Regions from separate parts of the Shewanella sp. Scap07 genome, predicted to be linked through region 4. Evidence: predicted binding sites of a transcription regulator. Region 4 holds the regulator's gene; each other region holds the start of a gene.
What was found. The regulator sigma-54, encoded in region 4, starts transcription at its own class of promoters, with help from an activator protein. The targets are predictions, from matches to a motif close to GTTGGCACGNNNNTNGNNT.

Region 1 (6,171 bases), 870 kb from region 4:
TCCACCTATCATTTCGTACCCGGTGAAACCCAGTTTCATCGGGTATGAGTAAGGAATTTTGATGAAAAAAACTAGTTTAGCCATCATGTTGTCATTGCTTATTGTTGGGTGTGACTCGAATAACCCTAACGACGGTACGCCCACTCCACCGGAGGACAACTGGCCACCAGCTGAAGAGTTAGTGCATGCACTGTATATCAGTAGTGAGAAAAGCCCTAACTGTGGTATCGCCGGTGTTGAGTATACGATTTATGATACTCAAGGTGCTGTGCTAATCAGCGGCGAGTCTAATGAAAATGGTGCCATTTTGTTAGAAGATCTACCCGAAGATAGCCGCTATTTGAGTTACTTTTATCGCAGCCAAAATCCAGACTTTAAAACCTGGAGTAGCGCGACTTATGAGATCAGCTTGATTTCTCAGGCAAGTAAAGTGTTACTGCATGCTATCGATGATGGTGATGTGGCTCAATGTGCTGCAATTCAGGATTCAGTTAAATCACTGAGCTTTGTCAATCAAAGTGGTGGTCAGCAACTGCAATATGTCGCCAACGGCGTACTGAGCCAAGATGTTTTGCAAGTTAACCTCGCAGAAGAGTCGCCATTACTGGTAACTAGCCATGATGACGCTGGTCAACTGCTGTTCTCTGAGTTGTTTGATACCCGTGATTTTGAGGCTCAAGATGAAGTCACTGTGACTGCTTCAATTGAAAGCGAGCTATTGACTGTGGAATCACCAATGAGTGCTGACCGCACTGTCGTACAGTACAGTCAGTATCCACTTGCTGCAGACGTAATGACTGAAGCACAGGATGCCACAATTTGGGCGCCAGTTGCTGATGATGAAGCCGCCATTATTGTGCGCCAGTCTAGCGTTAATGAGCTAAAAATGTGGTCTCAACGCCGTCAAGCACAAGCGCAGCAAATCGCATTTGATGATATTAGTGACTACCAACTTGATGTTGAGTTCCCATCACATCAAGACCAAGGAGATAATTTAGCTACGCAGGTGACTTTTGAGCTTCAAGGCGCAGCTGAACAAATGGATTTTGTCGGTCACTATGCCGATCGAATTTACACCGGTGGTGGCCCGTTTTGTGCTGAAGATCCAACGTACTGTCGATACATTTATCGTAATGTCTATACAGCTAGCCAAAACAGCAGTCTATTTATCGCACCGTTACCTGAAGATGTGAAATTTCATTGGATGGGCGGTGGCATAACCAACCAAGCGCTGATTGTTGCTGAGCGTGATGATGTGGGGATGTTGCAAACGCTTGCAGCAGGTGAGGCAAGTGATGCATTTGCTCTTGGATATGGTGCAGCAGATTTAGATAAGCGTCTGCAAGTGTCACCACTCGTTCCTATGCCGGTATCTGCGCAAACTCGCGAAGAGTTTGAGTTACGATATAGCCGCGATTTTAATGCTGTAGCAAGTGCTAAAGTCATGTAAGTGGCGCTATTTGTCAGATAAAAAAGGCGATACGTTAAGTATCGCCTTTTTAGTTTTTAGTTGTTGATGGTTAGTTTTGGGTTGGTGCCTTGCTGGTGCTGCCAAAGCTGAAACCTTGGCGCTGAGCCATCATATTTCCATAACACTGCCAATAACTCTGTTTGGTGGTTTGCCACTTTGATGGCACTGCTTAGTTTTCCATCTGTTAATGCCCCACGATACAAGCAAGAGTTATAGTTCACTTTATAGTCACTACCTTGGTTTTGGAACTGGTCACAAAGCGAGAAGTAAGCCCGTTCGGTGCTGCCCAAATCAATATCTATGGCTAACTCAAAAACCGATTGCAACATGTTATCAGGGTCCACCGCTAAGTCATCTAATGAGCTTGGGTCGGGCACTGGATCCGGTGTCGTTGCCGGAGGTGGTGTTGTCGTCGCTGGTGGCGTCGTGGTCGCCGGCGGTGTTGTTGTTGATGGCGCAGCAGCACTAGGTGAGCTACCACCGTCATCGCCACCGCCTCCACCACAGGCAGATAATACAATCACACCGAGAGCGGCTAGGGCTATTTTGAGGCTTTTTAACACCATGTTCATTGACGAGTTTGTTAAGGTATTCATAGTCTTCTCCTTAGCTGCCTATTGATTGCCGAACACAAGTTGATTGTTGGGATTTAAGTACCAGTTTGGTTTTGTTTCACCACTGGAGTCTGCTGCAAAGTCAACAAAGTCGATATAGGCACTGTCAAGGCGCTGCTCCTCAATCGGGTGCTGCCAATTAACGGGGACTTCTAGTGCCCACGCCATACCACTTTCTGTTTGGAAATATCGACCTAAACTGGCATCTGCGGCATCATCACGGGCACCAATGTAGCTAGGCTCAAATGTATCTGTGGGGGCCATGTTTTTGAGGTGAACCTCCCACTTTCGTCCCGGGTTGTTACCGTCGGTGTAGTATTTAGCAATTTCGCCATGGTCGGTATTGGGGGTGGCAAAAATAAATGGATCATAGGGAAACGCAGGCATTGCACTTGTCTCAATTGGCGTGTTGAAAGGAATTTGCATCTCCCAAGTGGTGCGATATGCCGTGTCACAGCCAGCTTCGGTACGCAAGTATTGGCAACCTTGCGCTAATGTGACGTGATCAGAAAGATCTTGGGTGAATATCATCACCGCATTGGTTTGCCCCGCTTCAAGTGGGTTGTCGGATTGCTTAACCCCATCCACATATAAGGTAACCAGCGACTCTTTGACCTTGCTACGAGCAACTGCAGGCAGTTGGATAGCGAAACCGTTATGATAGGCTGCGCCCATTGCGGCGAGTTGCGCTTTGATGCTGATACGGCGGACTTTGTTGTCTTTAATGTATTCAGCAAACTGCAGCTGTACCACGACATCGTTCATATCAAAATCACCTTGATCAGGGTAAAGATCTTCATAGGCAATAGAAGTGTAAGTGGATGAGGAAGGGTAGTAGTTTACTGTGACTCCCGTTTCGGTCAGGCTAATCTGGTAGTCTTCTACTTCGCCGTCACCGACACCGCCCGTAGCGGCAATATCTTGCTGAGTGCTTAATCTAAAGCGCGCCCAGGTGTCACCAGTTTGTGCCCACGAAGGCACTTCGATAAAGATGGTGTTACTGCCATTGTCGACGGGCTCAGCCAAGATGGCTTGTTCTGAAGCTTCAAACTCACCATTACGGTTCCAATCAAACCAAGCATTGAGGTAGCCATCATTGCCGGTTACATCAACCAGTACGATTGCAGTCTCGCCTAGCTCGAACCCTGTAGGCATACTGATACCATCGTCATCATTGCTACCGTCGCTACTGTCATCACTTAGCGGGGCAACGTAAGCATCGGCTTCATTGTCAATTGAGCTACCTAAATTGAGTCCTGCCACAATGGAATGACGGGCACCATTGCTCTGCATTGACGTGCCATAGCTGTCAGGTGCATCGCCGAAGTCGACATTGTCGCCAACTGGCACTTCGGCCAGTGCGCAGCGAGCGCCATCATTACTTGATGATGAAGGACCATAGGCAAATAACTCGCCCTGTGGATTAGCGTCGTTAACGTTGACACGGTAGATATTACCATTGCTATTGTTACTGACATACAGGTTGCCATCGGGGTCAAAAAATTGTGCACCGAACACAAAGTTACTTCCTGACGAGGTCAATACATCGGCGAGGGTAGTGGCAGATCCAGTTTGAGGGTCTATGCGGATTAGTCGGCCTATACTGCCGTTAGTGAGTGCATAGAGGTAACCATCGGTTGGATGAAAGGCAAAGTCAGTAATATTGAAAGTCGCGCGGTTTTTACTACCAGCAACAATGTTCATTGAATAGTTGTTGCTATCGTTTAGGTCTACCTTAAAAAGACCTTTGTTTTTGCGGTAGCCATACCACGCATTTTCGGCTATCGCGACATCGCCAACGTAGAAGTTCCCCGCACTACTCGCATCGTTATCTTTGCTCATATTCAAGGGGGTGATCTGATAGTCGTCGCCGACTTTGCCTAAGGTATTACTTTGATAATCCCAACCATAGATGTAGTTGTCATGGTAGCTAAAACCGACGCCGTTATAGGCTTTAGTGCGGCCCATATCAGCAGACAATGTGTTATAGCTACCGGTTGCGAGGTCAACGCCAAAGGTTTTAGGTGTAGAAGAAGGCGTTTGGATGATAAATGCTTGCGTAGGGCAGGCTTGAAATTCGCCTGCATAAGTCAGTTGGCTCATTGCCATTAAGCCCAAACTTAAAGATAGTGGTGTGGTTAATCTTGGCATGATGTATCCCTCATATTAGCTAGGTAGGATAAGCTATGCATGAGTAGTGCCAATATTCAAGTTGTTGTATTAGTTGGTTTATTTTTTATTCTTTGAATCGTTTTTGCAATTTGCAACTCATAGTCGCGAGCTGTTGATGCAATCTGAAAATCAGCGTGTCGGTGGCATATTGAACTATTACCTGTGAGTTTACATATGCAACGAGTTTTGTTCGTTTGCTGTTGTAAGCTGCCGGATGATCTTCCTAAGCTGAACTATGCTGAATAAACAACCCAGAATTAATTTCTAAGTCTTTAGTAGCATGAAGATAAGATTTTTTTGTTGAAATCAAAATTTAATGTTAGTTTCCAATAATGTAGCTATAACTTTTTGCTAACATGATTAAGGTGGGATATGCGCATAGGGATTGTTTGCCACCCCAGTATTGGTGGATCTGGCCTCGTAGCCACGCAGTTAGGCCTTGGTATTGCCAAACAAGGGCATGAAGTTCACTTTATTTCTCGAACTCGACCATTTAAGTTATTAGAAGATTTAGACAATGTGCACTTTCATAGTGTTGAAGCGATTCATTACCCGCTGTTTACCGATCCGTTATACACATTTGCGCTGACGGCAAAAATTGTTGAGGTGGCGGAGCAGTATCAACTTGATGTGGTACATGCACATTACTCGATTCCACACTCATTGTGTGCATACTTAGCCTGTGAAATTAGCCAGCACAAATTCCCCACTATTACGACTATTCATGGCACAGATGTCACTGTTATCGGCCAAGATAAGCCCTTGTATCCATTGAACCAATTTAGTATCAATAAAAGTGACAAAGTCACCACCGTGTCAGCTTTTCAAAGTGAGTACATAAAGCAGAATTTTGAAATTTCTAATCCTATCGAAGTCATTCACAACTTTATCGATTTAGCCGTATTCACCCCTGACAATGCGTCAACGGATGTACGAAGGACTTTGGCCGGTGATGATGAAAAAATCATTATGCATGTGTCCAATTTTCGCGCCATTAAAAACACCCAAGCCGTGGTGCATGCGTTTAATATTGTTCAGCAACAATTAGATGCGCGTTTAGTGTTGTTGGGTTCAGGTCCGGATGTTGATGGCCTTAAGGTCGAGTGTCGACGCTTAGGGATCATCGATAAAGTGAGCTTTTTAGGGGATGTGACCCATGTTGAGTCCTATTTAGCCAATGCCGATTGTGTGATCCAGCCTAGCTATAAAGAGTCCTTTAGTTTAGTTGTGCTCGAAGCCATGGCCAGTGCGGTGCCAACAGTGACCAGTAACGTCGATGGCATTCCTGAAGTGATGCAAGATGGGGTCACCGGGTTGATGACAGAGCCCGACAACATCGAACAGCTAGCAGCCCATACTGTCACTATTCTGTCTGATGATCATCTGCAACAAACCATGGGGCAGGCCGGGCGTTTGCGGGCTGCGCAGTTATTTAATCCTGAAGAAAAAATAGCACAATACTTAGCCACCTATAGCGAAGCAATCGATGAGTTTTCCGTATCGCAGTCGTGCTGAAGCAAGTGGGTCATTTCGGTAAAGCAGACAGGTAACGATTGTTCGCCGTTTAAAGAGAATAGGATGTCATTATGACAGCAAAAGCCACAACAGAAGCAGACGTGAGCCCAGCAGCTCCAAAGAAAAAAATGAGTATGTCGACAATTGTGTTGTTGTCATTCGCGGCTGGTATTATTAGTGGGTTGTTTTTCGGTGAACGTTTGGCGTGGATGTCGGTAATTGGTGATGCCTTTATCAAGCTACTGCAAATGACCATTATTCCTTATATTATTGTTTCACTGATTTCGAGCTTAGGTAATCTTACCTATGATCAGGCGCGTTCATTAGGGGTGAAGGTCGGTAAGCTCATGTTAGTGATTTGGCTGTTTGGCCTGGTTGCTATGTATATGATTAAGTATA
Region 2 (6,171 bases), 750 kb from region 4:
TCGACGATAGCTTGCTAGGCCGGGTGCTAGATGGTCGCGGCCAACCGCTTGATACTGGCCCTACCCCAGCCATGTGCTCGGCTACCGACAGCCATAAGCCCGTCACCAACCCCTTGTTACGTCGTCCAATCAACACCGCTTTAGATGTGGGTATTCGAGCAATCAATGGCCTGTTTCCTGTAGGACAAGGACAACGACTTGGATTGTTTGCAGGATCTGGAGTCGGCAAAAGTGTGCTACTCGGTATGATGACCCGCTTTACCCAAGCTGACATTGTCATTGTTGGCCTAATTGGTGAACGTGGCCGGGAGGTCAGTGAGTTTATCGAGTCAGCTTTAGGGCCAGTAGGTATGGCTCGCGCAATCGTCATTGCAGCCCCTGCCGACACCACGCCGTTAATGCGGCTACGCGCTATGCGCCTATGCCACACCTTAGCCTGTGGCTTTCGCGATCAAGGTAAGCGGGTGCTGTTACTGGTTGATTCGTTAACCCGCTATGCCCAAGCTCAGCGTGAAATTGCTTTGAGCTTAGGCGAGCCACCCGCCACCAAAGGTTATCCGCCTTCAGCCTTTGCCCAATTGCCTAGCTTAGTAGAAATGGCTGGTAATGGTCAGCACCCCCAGGGCACCTTAACCGCATTTTATACCGTACTGACGGAAGGTGACGATCAGCAAGACCCAATTGCTGATGCCGCTCGGGCGATTTTAGATGGTCATATCGTTCTCAGTCGTAAGCTAGCGGAACGAGGCCACTTTCCCGCTATCGACATCGCTGCCTCCATTAGCCGTTTAGCGGCGCAATTGAGCGATACCTCGCAGCAACAAGCAATACAACGGTTTCGTCATCTCAACGGACGCTATCACGAAGTCAGTGAACTGTTACCCCTTGGCGGCTACCAACCCGGGCAAGATGCGGATATGGATCTGGCGGTACAAAGTTACCCACAGCTGGTCGAATTTCTTACTCAAGGGATAGATGAACGTGCTGATCGCACCCAAAGTATGCAGCAATTATTAGACTTAATTGGCCCATTGCAACCACCTTCGTCACTGGCATAGGAAAGCAAAATGCAGCAGTTAATCAAGCTTAAGCAACAAGAAGAAAAGAAACTGACCAAGCTAGGACAACAGCGTCACGAAGCGGCGAATCGACTGCAACATAGCCAACAACAAACGGCACAACTGAGTGCAATGCTGCAGCAATATCAGCAAACTAGCGATAAGAATTTGCACCCACTACTCTTGCAAAATAACACCAGCTTACAACAAAGTTTGCGGCCGATGGTGCAACAAATGGTCAGGAAAAATGGCTTGCTTGCCCAAGAACAACAACGAATAGATGATTTGTGGCGCCATCAACTGCAACATAGACAGCGGTTAAATTGGTTAGTACAACAACGCCACAAACAGCGACTACGAGACATTGAACGACGTGAGCAGCAACAACTAGACGATCTCGCCCAAAGAGCGCGAATTAACGACTAGCGAAGTCCTTCACCATAATCGTTCACGCCGGTATCTTCTTGCTGCAAGATACTGGCAATCACAGCTTGCTGAGTCACCAACAGTTTACCATTAGCATCATTCATCGCTTGGCTCTCTTTCACCGCAGCCAATAAGTTCTGCCACCATAAACTCAATTGCTCTTTATGCTGGGCAGGTAGTTTCTCTAACAACAGCGCCATGCCTTGTGCATCACCACTGAATCCAAGCTGATTGAGAAATTGACAGCGGGCTTTGGCGCGTAACATCAACTCATCACAAAGCGCAGTTTGGTGCTCATTATGGTGTGATAACCCTTGGTTATCTCGACGCTGCATCAGCTCTCGTTGTCGCTTGAGTAAACTTTTGAGTTGTTTATAGCCTTCGATATCCTGACGAATACCACGAACCAGTGACTGCAACACTTCGCGTTTATTGACGGTAAGTTTATCCATGTTGACGTAACATCGCCTCAGCTATTTCACCAATATCAATACGAAAAGTGCCATTGGCTATCGCTTGACGTAAGCCACTGACTTTGTCGCTATCTACCTCTGCAAGTTGCGCAAGTTGCGGCTTGGCTTGGTCGAGTAATTGCCAATCATCACTGGTACTTTTGGTCGCACTCGGATTAGGTTTGGCTTGCTGTTCATCGCGCTGATAGTGAGTCTGTGCGCGCTTATTAACGCCAACTTCCGCACTTAACGGGCTATTAACTTTGGTGATTTCCATCATAGATACTCAAGTGATAATGCAGTCACTATTAACAAGCGACACTTGAGCGTAAAAACTAAAATCAGATAGCCGAAAATTAGAAAATGGTTGCCACTCGCCCTTTGGCTATTGGATAAGCAATAATCACTTTGCCAGAACTGAGGTTTTTTACCCTAATACCTTTGCCCTCTCCCCCCGACTCTAGCGCCTCTCCTGGCATGTTGGCGTAAAAGCCGTTACTACGAGCTTCAATAATCACTTTATCACCTAAATTTACCCACATAGGTGCCGAAAGCTGATTGATTTGTATCGTTCGATGACGCCGGAGTTGCCGCTTCACTTGGCGACCAAGTAAATCCTCTAGCTGGCCCACTAACTGGCGATCACTACTTGATAGCACGACTGATTGAAAAACAATATCTTGCTCGCCAATGATCTCCCCGCGCTTTATCGCACGTGCAGCCACAGGCAGTCGCGCCGTCACCGTCACCTTGGCACGTACAAATAGGCTCCAGCCTTTGTCAAAGCACTGTACCCGCCGCTGCAAATTACCAAACGGCACTCCGGCAGCGGATTCAATGGTAATTTGTGAAGGGCACTGAGGCAGTGAACTGGCACCAGAAGGTACCCGAGGTTGAATTTGATGACTGACAATTTCAATCCCATTGAGCTGTTGCCACTGCTGTAACTCTGCTTCCAGCTGGGTGACAAACTGCTGGCGTATCTCATCAGCAACAGTCAGCGACTGCGCCATCGCCCCATGCGGAAGTAACAGGAAAACCGTCCACAACAAGCAGGAAAGACCTATTCCGTTTTTCAACAGTCACCTCAATTAAGCCATTGATATAAAACATCTAAGTTTGTTGGCACGTAAATTGATTGCTCAGATGCAGCAATTGGGAAATCGACCATACATTACTAGGAGTTTTCATGGCTATCAAGCTCGATGCCGCACTGGGCATTCACCCACAAACACTCGACTTTCGTGTCGAACGCAGCAAGATGCTGGCCGGGAACCTCGCCAATGCCGAGACCCCAGGCTACAAAGCCAGAGACTTAGACTTCAAGACGGTCATGACGCAAATCAATGCCGGAATGACTCCCGATCGCAACTACGAAGCCGCTTACCGAGTGCCTTACCAATCTTCCAGTGATAATAACACCGTTGAACTCGGTAAAGAGCAAGCTCGTTATTCGCAAAACGCCATGGACTATCAAACCAGTCTGACCTTCCTCAACATGAAAATTGCTGGCTTGAAGTCAGCCATTGAAGGCAAGTAGGAGAACAGCCAGTGTCATTTTCTGAGATCTACGATATCGCCGGTGCCGGCATGCACGCCCAAACCATCCGCCTAAACACGGTGGCAAGTAACTTAGCCAACGCTGGCGCAGCGGCAGAGAATCCCGACAGTGCCTTTAGAGCACTAAAGCCGGTATTTTCAACTATTTACAACCAAACCCAGCAGGGGCAACTCAGTGGCGCACATGTACAGGTCGCCGGTATTGTTGAAACCGACGCACCACTTGATATGCGCTATGAACCCAATCACCCGTTTGCCGACGAACAGGGGTATGTGGCGTACTCCAACGTCAATACCGTAGATGAAATGGCAGATATGATGGCTGCAAGCCGGTCGTTTGAAACCAATGTTGAAGTGATGAACCGCGCCCGTTCTATGCAGCAAGGCCTGCTGCAACTAGGAGCCAACTAACATGAGCGTACAAGCCCTAACGAGTCAACAAGACACCGGTACCCAAGGCGCTGACATTATGAGTTCCGCCGGTAGCGCTGCTGGCACCATCAAAAATGACTTCATGACATTGATGCTGGCTTCAATCCAAAACCAGGATCCTACCAGCCCCATTGATAGCAATGAATTTGTCTCGCAGATGGCGCAAATATCTCAAGTTGAAAGCTTAGAGCATATGCGAGCCAATCAAGCCATGAGCATGATCATGATGGAAAATCTCGGCATCGTGCAATCGGCACAACTCATAGGCAAAAGCGCCATGGTGCCAGCTAACGAATTTACGCTAGGCGATGACACTATCGACGGTAAGGTTTATCTCGAGTCAGGCGCAGAAGAGCTAGAAATCGAGATTAAAAATGATCAAGGTGAAGTGGTCGAAACTATCGTGCTGGGCCCGCAAGATAGCGGGGACATCGCCTTTAGCATCGATCCAGAAGAGTTAGACTTACCCGCTGGCGACTATGAAATTACCGCCAAGGTCACTGCAGGTGAAGAAACCAGCAACGCCGATACATTTATAAAAGCTCCCATTGAAAAAGTTCACTTTGTCAGCGCGTCCGGCGTGATGATGGCCGAGTTGGGCAATGGTCTAGGCACGATTTCTGTGCTTGAAATCTCTGAAGTGTCATAACAATTTAAGTTAAGGAATCCTAAGCATGTCATTCAATATTGCCCTTAGTGGTTTACAAGCAACAACCCAAGATCTCAACACCATCAGTAACAACATTGCCAACGCCTCAACAGTAGGCTTTCGTGGTGGCCGCAGCGAATTTGCCGCTATTTATAATGGCGGCCAAGCCGGTGGTGTTAACGTCATGTCCACCAGCCAAAACTTCTCTATGGGCGGCGGTCTAACTTACACGGGTCGTGAATTGGACATGGGCATCCAAGGTGAAGGCTTTTTCATGCTTTCTACAACCGATGGCGGCACACTTTACTCTCGTGCAGGCATGTTTAATCAGGACGCAAACGGCTTTGTGGTTGACCCTATGGGTAATCGCTTACAAGGCTATCCCGTTGGCCCAGGTGGTCAATTGCAAACCGGTAATGTGAACGACTTACAAATCCACTCAACATCACTGCCGGCGAAAGCCACTAGCGATGTTAGCCAAATATCAAATTTAGATGCGCGTGTTGATGCCATCGACCCTGCTACCACCCCGTTTGATCCTGATGATGCCTCAACTTACCATTCGTCAACAACGGTAACGGCTTACGACTCACTGGGTAAAGAGCATGCGCTAACCCAGTATTACGTTAAAACTGGCGACAATACTTGGCAGGTTCATTACCGCATGGATGGCGAAGATGTCACTCCTGCAGGCGGTCATACATTGGATTTCGACTCAGATGGCAACCTCATCGCGGGCGACTCAATCACTTTAGATATTAACGATCCCAATATTGTCGGCGGTGCTTCAGATATGAGCCTGACGCTAAGCTATGCCAACAGCACCCAATATGCGGCCGATTATAACAACTCAAGCTTGACTCAAAATGGCTACACCTCTGGCGAGTTGAACGGTATTCGTCTCGATAACGACGGTATGCTGTACGGGGTATACACCAATGGCCAAGAGCAAGTGCAAGGACAAGTGGTTTTAGCTGCCTTTAACAACCCCAATGGCCTTACACCGGTGAGCAACAACGCCTGGACCGCTAACCCTTCAACGGGACAAGCCACTGTCGGCACCCCTAATACGGGGACCTTCGGCAACATGGCTGGAGGCTACCTAGAAGGCTCAAATGTTGACACCACAGCGGAAATGGTGGGGTTGATGAATGCCCAGCGCAACTACCAATCTAACGCCAAAGTGCTTCAAGCCAATACCAGCATGCAACAGTCTTTGCTTAACGCTATTTAGGATCGCACATGGATAAGATGATCTATACCGCTGCCAGTGGTGCTAACCGAATAATGGAAGCGCAAGCGATACGGGCACATAACTTGGCCAACGCTGATACTCACGGCTTCAAAGCCGATTTAGAGCGAGTACAGGCTCAAGTGGTGCCTGGAGTTGGCAATAGCCTAACCACCCGCGTCATGGCGCAAACACATAGCAACAGCTTTGACCGCCAAAGCGGTGAGCTTAACCCCACTGGCCGCACTTTAGATTTAGCTATCCGCGACCAAGGCTTATTCAGTGTCATGACCGGAGCAGGTGAAGGATATACCCGCTCGGGTGCCATTGTCCCTGATGCCAATGGCCAACTCACCATCGATG
Region 3 (6,171 bases), 620 kb from region 4:
AGACAAATTGCTAGAGATTTTAGTCCTGTGGGACCGGCAATTCGTGGCTCTGGCTGGCAGCGTGACGCTCGAATTGTTCATGGTCAATCGCTTGAATCTTATGGAAAGATGCCGATGGACTTACAGATTGAAAGTACAGGGGACGTGCGAGCGAGAGTGCTGGTGAGGGTTCGCGAGGTCTATGACTCGCTCAATATGGTCGAATGGGGACTTGATAACTTAGCGCCTGGCAAATTATTAATTGAAGGGTTTGATTACCAGCCCAATAAATTCGCTCTTGGATTTACAGAGGCCCCCCGCGGCGAAAACGTACATTGGAGTATGACAGGTGACAATCAGAAGCTGTTTCGTTGGCGATGTCGCGCTGCGACTTACGCGAACTGGCCTGTATTACGCTATATGCTGCGTGGCAACACGGTATCTGACGCGCCACTGATTATTGGTTCACTTGATCCTTGTTACTCTTGTACTGACCGCGTCACTATTGTCGACAAGCGTAAGAGCAAGTCCAAAACGCTCTCTTATAAAGAGTTTGAACGTTACGGAATGGAACGTAAGCATTCACCGCTCAAGTAGGAGAGATCATGTTTAAATTATTTAAAACTATCGCTAAAGCGGGCGAGTCAACCACAAAATATCCATTTGCTCCATATGAAACGAGTGATGATTTTCGCGGTCGCCCTGAATACCAGCCTGAGCAATGTATTGCGTGTGCTGCTTGTACTCGCGCTTGTCCAGCTAATGCGCTAACGATTGAGACTAAGCCCAATGACAATACGCGTTGCTGGCAGCTTAACTTAGCACGCTGCATATACTGCGGTCGCTGTGAAGAAGTGTGCCCAACAGGGGCAATAAAACTCTCTCAAGACTTTGAACTTGCTGTTGCCAATAAAGCCGATCTTTATCAGAAAGCCGTGTTTAAATTGGCCCATTGCCAAGTCTGTGAGACTCCTTTTGCACCCAAGAAAGCGGTGCAGTATGCACTTGATTTACTTGTGCAATCGGGCCTAGAGCCAGAGCAACTTCAGATCCGTAGTCAGCAGTTAAACACTTGTCCTGAATGTCGTCGTAAAGCCAACATGCTTGAAGGCGAAAACCTCATGAAAGGCAATGGTATACAACAGGAGGTGCTCAATGAAGGGTATTAAAAAAATAGTTGGCAATGACCATACACAAGCAGTACCGGTTGAGATAGATGCAGAGGCGGCTAAGTTAAAAGGCACGCTTTTAAAAGACATTAAGCGATCAGCGTATGTGTATCGTGTCGATTGTGGTGGATGTAATGCCTGTGAAATTGAAATTTTTGCCGCGATAACGCCGGTGTTCGATGCGGAACGCTTTGGTATTAAAGTGGTGGCATCGCCTCGTCATGCCGATATATTACTCTATACCGGTGCTGTGACTCGGTCTATGCGTATGCCCGCTTTGCGGGCTTATGAAGCGGCGCCTGACCCTAAGATTGTTGTCTCATATGGTGCGTGTGGCAATGATGGGGGAATTTTCCATGATCTTTATTGCGTCTGGGGCGGCACCGACAAAATCCTGCCGGTTGATGTGTATATTCCTGGGTGTCCGCCAACTCCAGCAGCGACGATTTATGGCTTTGCAGTGGCGTTAGGTCTACTTGATCAAAAACTTAAAGCTAAGCACCATGACGAGGTTGATGGAGAGGTTGTGACATTAAAGCATACCGGGATTCCTTTAGAAATTAGAGTATTGATTGAGCGAGAAGCGCGACGTTTTGCTGGTTATCGTTATGGTGCGCAAATTGCTGATGAGTTCATGACGGTGTTGGCCGATTCATCTCCAGCGAATGTTGATGCCAAAATAAAGGCTTACCTTGATGAAAAAGGTGACCCGCGGCTAACCGAGATTATTACCAGCATTAATCGTGCTGTGCTAAATCGAATGGGGCAACCCGCGACCATGGGCGAAGCTGTCGCTGTTAATCAAGGGTAGGTGTCTATGTCGGATAAGGTGTTATTTTATGCGTTAAGCCGAAAGTTTGTTGATGAACAAACCAATGTGCCAGAAGAAGCTAAATCAGTGATCTACTATGGCTTAGCTATTGGCCATCATTTAGGTGTTGTCGATTGCCTAACAGCAGTGGTGAGTTGTTCTCGCTATGAGTATACAACGTGGTTAGAGTTTCTACCTGAATCTAGTCCAGCTAGACGCAAGATGGAGGGTTTTTTCACCTTCGGTGAAATTACTATTTTTCCTGAACATATTCATATGTTAGCGAATGCGTTCGAAGCCGCTATTGCAGTGCAACCAGAAAAATACCAAACACTGAGTCGAGACTTCATTAAGGCTTTAGGTGCCGTTTATCGTGAACCCGACATGTACATTATGATAAGGGAGAGATAATCATGTCAGATCTTAGTACGACTGAACCATCCAAAGTGAAAAATGTGCTTTTAGCGGTAGGTAATAACATGATGGGGGATGATGGTGCTGGCCCACTTCTAGCTGAGTTAATGCAGAACAATCCAATAGCAGGTTGGGCCGTTATTGATGGAGGTAGTGCGCCGGAAAACTGTATACATCAAGTTCGTCAGTTGGCACCAGAACGAGTGATTGTGTTTGATGCAGCAGAAATTGGCGAGCAAGCTGGTGAGGTCAGGGTTATTGACCCTGATGCCATTGCTGATATGTTTATTATGTCGACTCATAGTTTACCACTCAACTTCTTAATCGAAGACTTAAAGACTTTCGTGCCAGAAGTGCTGTTTGTTGGTGTGCAGCCTGCAATTGTGGCATTTTCATTCCCGATGACAGAAATGGTTGAGAATGCAGTGGGTGATCTTTATCAGCGTTTACCTAGCTGGCAAGGCAATGGTGGTTATGGCGCCATTTAGCCGTACAATGACATGCTGAAAATGGTGGCGGCGAGGTTTTGATGCCGCTACCTATTTTGCGATAGCAAGACAACCTGCAGCAATTAACCCTTCTTGGTATTTTCTATCATGCGTTTGACCTTTAACGCGGCTATCTATCCTGCACTAATTTACTCAGACAGTCCCTTATGCTTGATGAATATAGTGTCGTGCTGAGTTCTGTCATATCAGCTCAATCAAACTCTTCCTCCGTGCAATATCGCGGCTGATTCATCTTCGTAACGTCCTCTGCGTTGAATAATTTCACAAGGGAACAACCATTGTTTCAATCATTCGCCTTGAATTAGTTTGCCCAAAGCGCGCTGAGTAGACCAAATTCTTATACTGATTGGTATGACACCCACATTGTATGCAGCATAAGCCAAGACGTCTGGTTTGAAGGCCATAGCTAGGTGTCGAATTTGGTGACGAACCTGGTGTCGAAGTAGACGGAAATTACTCAGATATTGCACCGCTGTTAGTTGTCGTTCTTTGTTTAAGCTGTTGTTTTTAAATTATTTAAAATATAAGTTTTGGTGGTTTTACTTAACTGGTACGTATCCTGCTTTATAAGGGTATCTGGCATAGACGTAGCAGATATCCAATTTAAGTATTAGGTTGAATTTGATGTTGATCGATTGAAGAGGAAATCACTTATGAATCGATTTGTGTTTGCAGACCCCAATCAGTGTATCGGTTGCCGTACCTGTGAGGTGGCTTGCGTTTTATCTCATCAAAAGATAAGCAGGGTAGAATCGCTTGATTCAAGCAAGTTTTACCCTCGGCTTAGCTTGGTGAGAAATGGTGATGTGACTACACCGATTATGTGCCGCCAATGTGAAGATGCGCCTTGTGAACAAGTTTGCCCCAATAACGCCATCTATCGTGAAAATGGCCAAGTACATGTCATTCAGTCTCGCTGTATAGGTTGTAAAACTTGTTCCGTAGCTTGTCCATATGGTGCGATGAATGTCGTTGCCTTCGCGGCACCGCAAAGTGGGCCGTCTGAGTTATTCAAAATGAATACCATTAAGGCACAGGCATTAAAATGTGATTTGTGTGAAACACGCTCACAGGGACCAGCTTGCGTTGAAGTCTGCCCAACCAATGCTATTCGTATGATTGATTCTCAAGATATGGAACAAATAAAGCAAGATAAACGTAAACAGGCTGCTGTGGCGGCATTAGCCGGCCTACCTGTTTAATAAATTAACATGATTTCTAAGACGGTCTTGTTTTGAGATAACGGAGTGTAGATATGAAAAAAACTCTAACGGTATGCCCCTATTGTGGTACCGGATGTAAACTAAACCTCATTACTGAAAATGGTAAAGTGGTGGGGGCTGAGCCCGCTGATGGGCGCACCAATCAGGGAGAGCTCTGTCTTAAGGGTTACTACGGCTGGGATTTTTTAAATGATACTAATTTACTTACACCACGCTTAAGAAGTCCAATGATTCGTCGTACGAAAGATGCGAATCTGGAACCAGTCTCTTGGGCAGAAGCGATTAAGTTTGCTGGTGATAAATTAACTAAAATTAAGAAGCAGTATGGCCCAGATTCGATTATGACGACGGGTTCGGCTCGTGGGCCGGGTAATGAAGCTAACTATGTCATGCAGAAGTTTGCTCGTGCTGTGATTGGTACTAACAATGTTGACCACTGTGCTAGGGTGTGACACGCCCCTTCAGTTGCCGGTCTGGTAACAACAGTTGGAAACGGTGCAATGAGTAATGCCATCACCGAGATTGAAAAAGCTAAATGTCTATTAGTGTTTGGGTACAATGCTGCCGACTCACACCCCATCGTTGCTAAGCATATTCTTAAAGCCAAGGCTAACGGCGCTAAGATCATTGTGTGTGATCCACGTAAAATCGAAACGGCCCGTATTGCTGATCAATGGATTCAGTTAAAAAATGGCTCCAATATGGCAATTATCAATGCTTTTGCCAATGTGATCATTGAAGAGGGCTTATATAAGCCTGATTTTGTCGCAGAAAATACCGATAATTTTGAGCAATATTGTGAAACTCTGAAGAAATATACCCCTGAATATGTTGAGTCTATAACAGGCGTTACAGCGGCTGAAATACGCAAAGCAATTAGAACCTATGCAGAAGCATCTGAAGCCATGATTTTATGGGGAATGGGTGTTACTCAATTCGGTCAAGCAGTTGATGTAGTCAAAGGCATCGCTTCTATTGCAGCAATTACTGGTAACTTTGGGCGCCCTGGCGTGGGTTGCGGTCCAGTGCGTGGTCAAAATAATGTTCAGGGTACGTGTGACATGGGCATGTTGCCTAATGTTTACCCAGGGTATCAGAATGTCATTGATGATAAAGCGCGAGAAAAATTTGAGCAAGCGTGGGGAGTACCATTGTCCCCTAATCCGGGTTACACGCTGACTACTCTAGGCCATAGAGTCAAAGATGGCAGTTGTCGTGCTTATTATATATTCGGTGAAGATCCAGCTCAAACAGAAGCGGATTTAGCTCACTTACGAGAAACTATTCGCGGTATGGAATTGGTCATCGTTCAAGATATTTTCATGACACAGACTGCTGAAATGGCTGATGTTATCTTTCCTTCAACGAGCTGGGGCGAACATGAATGTGTTTATTCAAGTGCAGACCGAGGCTTCCAGCGCAGCCATGCTGCAGTAACCCCGCCTGAAGGTGTTAAGCATGATTGGGAAATATTCTGTCTATTAGCAACCGAGATGGGATATCCGATGCAGTACAACAATACTGAAGAAATATGGGATGAGCTGCGCAGCGTAGCACCGCTATTTGCCGGTGCGACCTATCAAAAAATGGAAGGCTTAAAGTCCGTGCAGTGGCCGTGTCCATCGGAAGAGCATCCCGGTACTTCTTACCTATTCGAGGGGGGTAAATTTACCACGCCAAATGGTAAAGCACAGCTATTTGCGACTGATTGGCGGCCGCCGCTTGAGCAACCAGACCATGAATATCCATTGGTGTTATCAACAGTACGTGAAGTGGGACATTATTCGTGTCGATCGATGACTGGTAATTGCAGCGCTTTGCAAACACTTGCAGATGAACCCGGATATGTACAGATTCATCCTGATGATGCTCGTGCGCTAGGTCTAAAGGATCAGCAGTTAGTATGGATATCCTCACGCCGAGGGAAAGTCATTACCCGAGTTGCGGTCAATGAGCGTGTGAATATCGGTGCTGTGTATATGACATATCAATGGTGGATTGGTGCTTGTAATGAGCTAACAATTGAGCATCTAGACCCTGTGTCATTCACTCCTGAATATAAATAC
Region 4 (6,171 bases):
CAAGAAGCAGATATTAAAAATAATCAAATAATCTTCAATGGCCCAGTTGAGGTTACCCAAGGCTCAATCAAGATTAATGCAGATGAGCTACGCGCGTTTACCAAAGATGAAAGTAATGGCAAAATTTTGGTTGCTACCGGTACCCCGGCAACGTATTCACAAATAATGGAAGATGGTCGTCCAGCAAAAGCCAGCGCCAGTGAAATTCGCTATGAACTTGCCACCCGCACCTTAACCCTAATTGGCAATGCCACACTTGAGCAAGATGGTAGCCAAGTGACCGGTAACCAAATACGTTACAACATTGAACAACAACAGTTAATTGCAGAGAGTACCGGCAATGACCGTGTCATTACGATTATCCAACCCGAAAACTACCAAGAGCTTGATGAACCTGAAAGCAAACCTCAGGAGCAACAATGACCGATAAAACGCTCAAAGCGGTCAATTTAGCCAAAAGCTACAAAAGCCGCGCTGTGGTTCAAGATGTGAGTTTAACCGTTAAAACTGGGCAGATCGTCGGCTTACTGGGCCCAAATGGTGCGGGTAAAACGACCACTTTCTACATGGTTGTTGGCTTAGTTCAGAGTGATAAAGGTCGTATCTTTATTGATGAAGACGATTTAACTTTAGATCCTATGCACCTGCGTGCGCGCAAAGGTATTGGTTACCTGCCACAAGAAGCCAGTATTTTCCGCAAGTTATCGGTTAGAGATAACATCATGGCCGTGCTGCAAACCCGTAAAGAGCTCAATACCGCACAGCGAGAAGAACAGTTAGAACATTTATTGGAAGAGTTCCACATTACTCACATTCGCGATAGCCAAGGTATGGCACTATCGGGCGGTGAAAGACGTCGAGTTGAGATTGCTCGGGCACTTGCGGCAAACCCGAAGTTTATCTTATTAGATGAACCGTTTGCGGGAGTCGATCCTATCTCGGTTATCGACATCAAAAAGATCATTGAGCAACTGAAAAACCGCGGCCTTGGTGTGTTAATTACTGACCACAATGTACGCGAAACACTCGATGTTTGTGAGCGAGCCTATATTGTGAGTCATGGCAATCTTATCGCTGAAGGCACACCCGCTGAAATCTTGGACAATCAACAAGTCCGTGCGGTGTACTTAGGTGAACAATTCAAGCTATAGTTAAACCATAGTGAGGGTGATGACTGTTGACAGTGTCATCACCTGATTAAATTTTGGGGATTAGAGAAACCCCATAAAAAACAAGCAAGCTTTCTCATTTTATAATTACAAAGAAGGGAATAGCAGTAAGATGAAAGCGTCACTCCAGCTCAAAATGGGTCAACAGCTCACCATGACTCCTCAGCTGCAACAGGCCATCCGCCTCCTGCAGCTGTCGTCATTGGAATTGCAGCAAGAGATCCAACAAGCATTAGAGTCCAACCCGCTATTAGAATTGGACGAAGAGCAAACCGACGCCAGCGATAGCAGCCAAGATGATAAAAATAGCGACACTGACGACTACAGCGCAACCACTGACAGCGCCAGCAATCAAGATAGCTCATCAGTAGAAACATCCGAGGCCCTCACCCAAGAATCAATGCCAGATGAACTGCCCGTTGATACCACGTGGGATGAGGTATATACCGCAGCCCCCAATGCCAGTTCTGGCGCAATGCGTGATGATGATATGCCCTTCCAAGGTGAAACCAGCGAAGGCTTGTATGAACATTTAGAGTGGCAAAAAAACCTCACGCCTTTTTCAGACAATGACAATGCCATCGCCACGGCTATTATTGACGCCATTGACGAGCGCGGCTATTTAACTCAAACCTGCGAAGATATTCTCGATGCCATGGGCGATCCGGAAATAGAACTCGATGAAGTTGAAGCGGTACTTAAACGCATTCAACACTTCGACCCTATTGGCGTGGCCGCCCGAGATTTAAGCGAGTGCTTGTCAATTCAGTTGGCACAGTTTAGCGAGAGTACCCCGCATATTGGCAATGCCAAGCTACTCATCAAAGAGCATTTAGATTTAATTGCTGGGCGAGACTTCCGCTTGCTGATGCGTAAAACTAAGCTCAAAGAAGATGATTTACGTGAAGCCATTGCATTGATCCAATCACTGAACCCTAGACCCGGGTTAACCGTTGCGCCTAACCGTGATGAGTATGTGATTCCGGATGTTACGGTCACTAAACAAAAAGGCCGCTGGGTGGTTGAACTCAACCCTGATTACATGCCAAAAATCAATGTCAATCAGCACTACGCATCTATGGCTCGTAGCACTAAAAACCAAGCCGATAGTCAATTTATTCGAGGTCACCTCCAAGAAGCGAAATGGTTCTTAAAAAGCCTTGAGAGTCGCAATGATACCTTGCTAAAGGTGGCTAACTGCATCGTTGATTTCCAACAAGGATTCTTCGAGTTTGGTGAAGAGGCCATGAAGCCAATGGTCCTCAACGATATTGCTGAAGCGGTAGAAATGCATGAATCGACCATATCACGAGTTACCACACAGAAGTATATGCACACCCCACGTGGCATTTTTGAACTAAAATACTTCTTTTCGAGTCATGTTGGCACAGATGATGGCGGCGAGTGCTCTTCGACAGCTATTCGCGCATTCATCAAGAAATTAGTGGCAGCAGAGAACCAGAAGAAACCACTAAGCGATAGCAAGATGGCACAGCTATTGGCTGAACAAGGAATAAAAGTGGCTAGACGGACCATTGCCAAGTATCGTGAGGCAATGCTTATACCACCGTCAAACCAACGTAAGAGTTTATGATCCGTTAATTGAACACTGGAGGACCTATATGCAAATTAATTTGACTGGACACCATGTAGAGATCACTGATTCATTGAGAACTTATGTTCAAGAAAAGTTCTCAAAGCTTGAACGCCATTTCGATCAGATCAATAATGTGCACGTTGTGTTGAATGTAGAAAAAATGCAACAGAAAGCTGAAGCCAAAGTTCACCTTTCCGGCGGTGAAGTGTTTGCCACTTCCCATAATGCAGATATGTATGCCGCCATTGACTCCCTGATAGATAAGCTCGATCGTCAGGTAATTAAACATAAAGAGAAGCTGACAAAACATTAACGATGGAACTAAGTACCATCCTGCGGCCGGAGTGCACGACCTGTGCCACACCGGGCAGTAAGAAAAAGGTACTGGAATTAATCAGCGATTTAGCTGCTGTCCAGTACCCTACCCTTTCCTCACAAGAGATTTTTGAAAGCCTATTGGCTAGAGAGAAGATGGGTAGCACAGGTATAGGTAACGGTATCGCCATTCCTCACGGTCGTCTGAGTAATATCGAATATCCTGTCGCAGTATTGGTCAAGTGTGCTGAGCCGATTGCGTTTGACTCAATCGACAATCAGCCAGTTGATATCTTATTTGCTTTACTGGTGCCCAGTGATCAGTGTGAACAACATTTAAGTACTTTATCCTGCATGGCTGAAAAACTTAATGATAAATTCATACTCAAACAGCTCAGAAAGTCCCATGATGAAGCAGAACTTTATCAGGTGATAACTCAATGAAACTCGTGATGGTATCCGGACGTTCCGGCTCAGGTAAATCAGTAGTACTTAGGGTACTTGAAGACTTAGGTTACTATTGTGTCGACAATTTACCTTTGCCACTGATGGACTCGCTGCTGGAGCAGCTGAAAGGCCGCAATGAACTGGTTGCCATCAGTGTTGATGTACGTAATATGCCAGAGCAAGATATCGAGCTGGAAAAGCAGCTTGCTAATTTGCCAGCAGACACCGAACTACTGAGCTTCTTTCTCGATGCCAGTGATGAAGTGTTGCTAAAACGCTACAGCGAAACTCGTCGCCTACACCCACTCTCCCATTCACAAGCATCACTAAAAGAAGCTATTGAGCTCGAAGGTAAATTACTCAGCCCTGTAGCCGACTTGGTCGATCATTATATCGATACCTCTAATCGCAATATTTATGATCTAAGTGATAGGGTGAGAGAGATCCTGCTTGGCACTGTCGACAAAGAGTTAGTTATCAACTTTGAATCATTTGGCTTCAAACATGGGATGCCGAGTGAAGCCGACTTTATGTTCGATGTGCGCTTTTTGCCAAACCCCCATTGGGAGCCGAACTTACGCCCGCTAACAGGGCTAGATGAACCGGTGCAGCAGTTTCTTGCACAGCAGCCGATGGTGAATAAGTTTATTTGGCAAATCGAGAATTTATTAGCAACTTGGCTACCGCACCTAGAGCGTAACAACCGCAGTTATTTAACTATTGCCATTGGCTGCACAGGCGGGCAACATCGTTCTGTGTATGTAACAGAGCAATTAGCTAAGTTATTTAATGACTCTAAGCACAATGTTAATGCTAGGCACCGTGAGCTCAACAATGGCAAAGCTTGAACGACAGCTCACCATCTGTAATCAACTGGGGCTGCACGCTCGCGCTGCAACAAAACTTGCGGTTTTGGCCTCCACATTTGATGCTGAAGTGACTTTAATCCAAGGTGAAAAACAAGCCTCTGCCGCCAGTGTATTAGGCTTGCTGATGCTAGAAAGTGGCAAAGGTAAATCCATTACCTTACTCAGTGAAGGTAAAGATGCCCAAGCCGCATTAGATGCGATTAGCGCCCTAATCGATGCTAAGTTTGACGAAGCGAATTAAACAATCACCGCATAATCTACAAATTACTCACTTAACTTTAATTTATCTCTACAGTGTCACAGTCTTGAGTTAACATAGCCTGTCGGCACAATTTTTGCGAGTAGGATCAAACACTCCTATAGTTAATGCTATTAACATCGTCGCCTCAAATCATTTAACACGTTTTCACAGCTAACTTGGACTATTCGAGGGGGGATCAATGCCAATAGAAGTACTAGACAATGAGACAAATGATCAGCGCCTCAACCAAGTCACTCAGGCATTGGGCAGCGGCATGTTCGTGCATGTACGCAATATGCTGCATGATATGGCCGCCTCAGACATTGCCTTTATTTTAGAGTCATCACCCCCTAAAACACGCCAAGTGTTATTCCAGCTAATTGACCAAGAGCATACCGGTGAAATCCTCGACGAGTTAGGCGAAGAACTCAAAGATACCCTCATTACTCAAATGGCGCCCGAGCGTGTTGCAAAAGCAGCACAGAACATGGACACCGATGATCTCGCCTACATCTTACGTAGCTTGCCCGACAGTGTTTTCAATCAAGTGTTGCAGTCAATGAGCTCGCAAGATAGAGCCCGAGTTGAACAAGCACTGTCTTACCCTGATGATACCGCTGGCAGCTTGATGAACACTGATACCGTGACCTTACGTCCCGATGTCAATATCGACGTGATTCTCCGATATTTACGTATTCGTGGAGAGCTGCCCGAAGCAACAGATACGCTTTATGTGGTCGACAAGCAAGACAGTTTATTAGGCGGCATAAAAATTTCGGCGCTACTGACCTGCGACCCCAATGCTTCTGTGCGAGATATTATGGAAGCCGATTTAGAAGGTATTCCCGTTGGTATGTCCGACAGTGAGACGGCGCAGTTGTTCGAGCGTCACGATTGGCTGTCGGCACCGGTTATTGACGATGATAATCGCTTACTCGGCCGTATTACCATTGATGATGTGGTTGACGTTATCCGTGAAGATGCCGAGCACTCAATGATGGGGATGGCGGGTATGGATGACGACATGGACACCTTTGGTCCAGTGGTTAAAAGTACTTTCCGACGCTCACTTTGGCTCACAATTAACTTATTTGCAGCGCTGCTAGCGGCATCTGTCAGTAATATGTTTGAAGGCACGTTAGAGCAATTTGCTACCATTGCGATTTTAATGACCATTGTCCCCAGTATGGGAGGCGTGGCCGGTAACCAAACCTTAGCATTGGTGATTCGCGGTATCGCCTTGGGGCAAATTGGTCAGAGTAACTCCCGCTGGCTCATCGGTAAAGAGCTGGCTATTGGCTTCCTCAATGGCATTTTATGGTCAGTATTAGTATTTCTAGCAGTATGGGCTTGGAAAGGTGATATCGCCCTTGGTGGGCTGATTGGCGGCGCAATGCTAATCAATATGACAGTCGCAGGCTTTGCCGGCGCGAGCATTCCATTGTTACTTAAAAAGCTCAATATTGACCCTGCATTAGCCGGAGGAATGGTGCTTACTACCGTGACGGATGTCATTGGCTTATTCGCATTCTT

Region 1: the regulator sigma-54 is predicted to act here: its motif matches at 4,272-4,290, upstream of FLM48_RS14810 (LruC domain-containing protein).
Region 2: the regulator sigma-54 is predicted to act here: its motif matches at 3,058-3,076, upstream of flgB (flagellar basal body rod protein FlgB).
Region 3: the regulator sigma-54 is predicted to act here: its motif matches at 3,429-3,447, upstream of FLM48_RS21495 (4Fe-4S dicluster domain-containing protein).

What each region holds. Positions count from the first base shown of each region.
Region 1 is NZ_CP041329.1:3,381,358-3,387,528, reverse strand. It holds gene FLM48_RS14820 (hypothetical protein) at 62-1,450, shown strand; gene FLM48_RS14815 (hypothetical protein) at 1,507-2,067, opposite strand; gene FLM48_RS14810 (LruC domain-containing protein) at 2,086-4,236, opposite strand; gene bshA (N-acetyl-alpha-D-glucosaminyl L-malate synthase BshA) at 4,630-5,772, shown strand; gene FLM48_RS14800 (cation:dicarboxylate symporter family transporter) at 5,844-6,171, shown strand, end outside.
Region 2 is NZ_CP041329.1:5,000,220-5,006,390, forward strand. It holds gene FLM48_RS22070 (FliI/YscN family ATPase) at 1-1,058, shown strand, start outside; gene FLM48_RS22075 (flagellar FliJ family protein) at 1,068-1,484, shown strand; gene flgN (flagellar protein FlgN) at 1,481-1,936, opposite strand; gene flgM (flagellar biosynthesis anti-sigma factor FlgM) at 1,929-2,216, opposite strand; gene flgA (flagellar basal body P-ring formation chaperone FlgA) at 2,293-3,015, opposite strand; gene flgB (flagellar basal body rod protein FlgB) at 3,126-3,476, shown strand; gene flgC (flagellar basal body rod protein FlgC) at 3,488-3,907, shown strand; gene FLM48_RS22105 (flagellar hook assembly protein FlgD) at 3,909-4,577, shown strand; gene flgE (flagellar hook protein FlgE) at 4,603-5,811, shown strand; gene FLM48_RS22115 (flagellar basal body rod protein FlgF) at 5,820-6,171, shown strand, end outside.
Region 3 is NZ_CP041329.1:4,870,590-4,876,760, reverse strand. It holds gene FLM48_RS21520 (NADH-quinone oxidoreductase subunit C) at 1-576, shown strand, start outside; gene hyfH (hydrogenase 4 subunit H) at 585-1,148, shown strand; gene FLM48_RS21510 (NADH-quinone oxidoreductase subunit B family protein) at 1,135-1,959, shown strand; gene FLM48_RS21505 (formate hydrogenlyase maturation HycH family protein) at 1,966-2,370, shown strand; gene hycI (hydrogenase maturation peptidase HycI) at 2,373-2,861, shown strand; gene FLM48_RS21495 (4Fe-4S dicluster domain-containing protein) at 3,536-4,084, shown strand; gene fdhF (formate dehydrogenase subunit alpha) at 4,138-6,171, shown strand, end outside.
Region 4 is NZ_CP041329.1:4,250,780-4,256,950, forward strand. It holds gene lptA (lipopolysaccharide transport periplasmic protein LptA) at 1-423, shown strand, start outside; gene lptB (LPS export ABC transporter ATP-binding protein) at 420-1,151, shown strand; gene FLM48_RS18725 (RNA polymerase factor sigma-54) at 1,282-2,763, shown strand; gene hpf (ribosome hibernation promoting factor) at 2,792-3,079, shown strand; gene ptsN (PTS IIA-like nitrogen regulatory protein PtsN) at 3,082-3,525, shown strand; gene rapZ (RNase adapter RapZ) at 3,522-4,376, shown strand; gene FLM48_RS18745 (HPr family phosphocarrier protein) at 4,363-4,638, shown strand; gene mgtE (magnesium transporter) at 4,838-6,171, shown strand, end outside.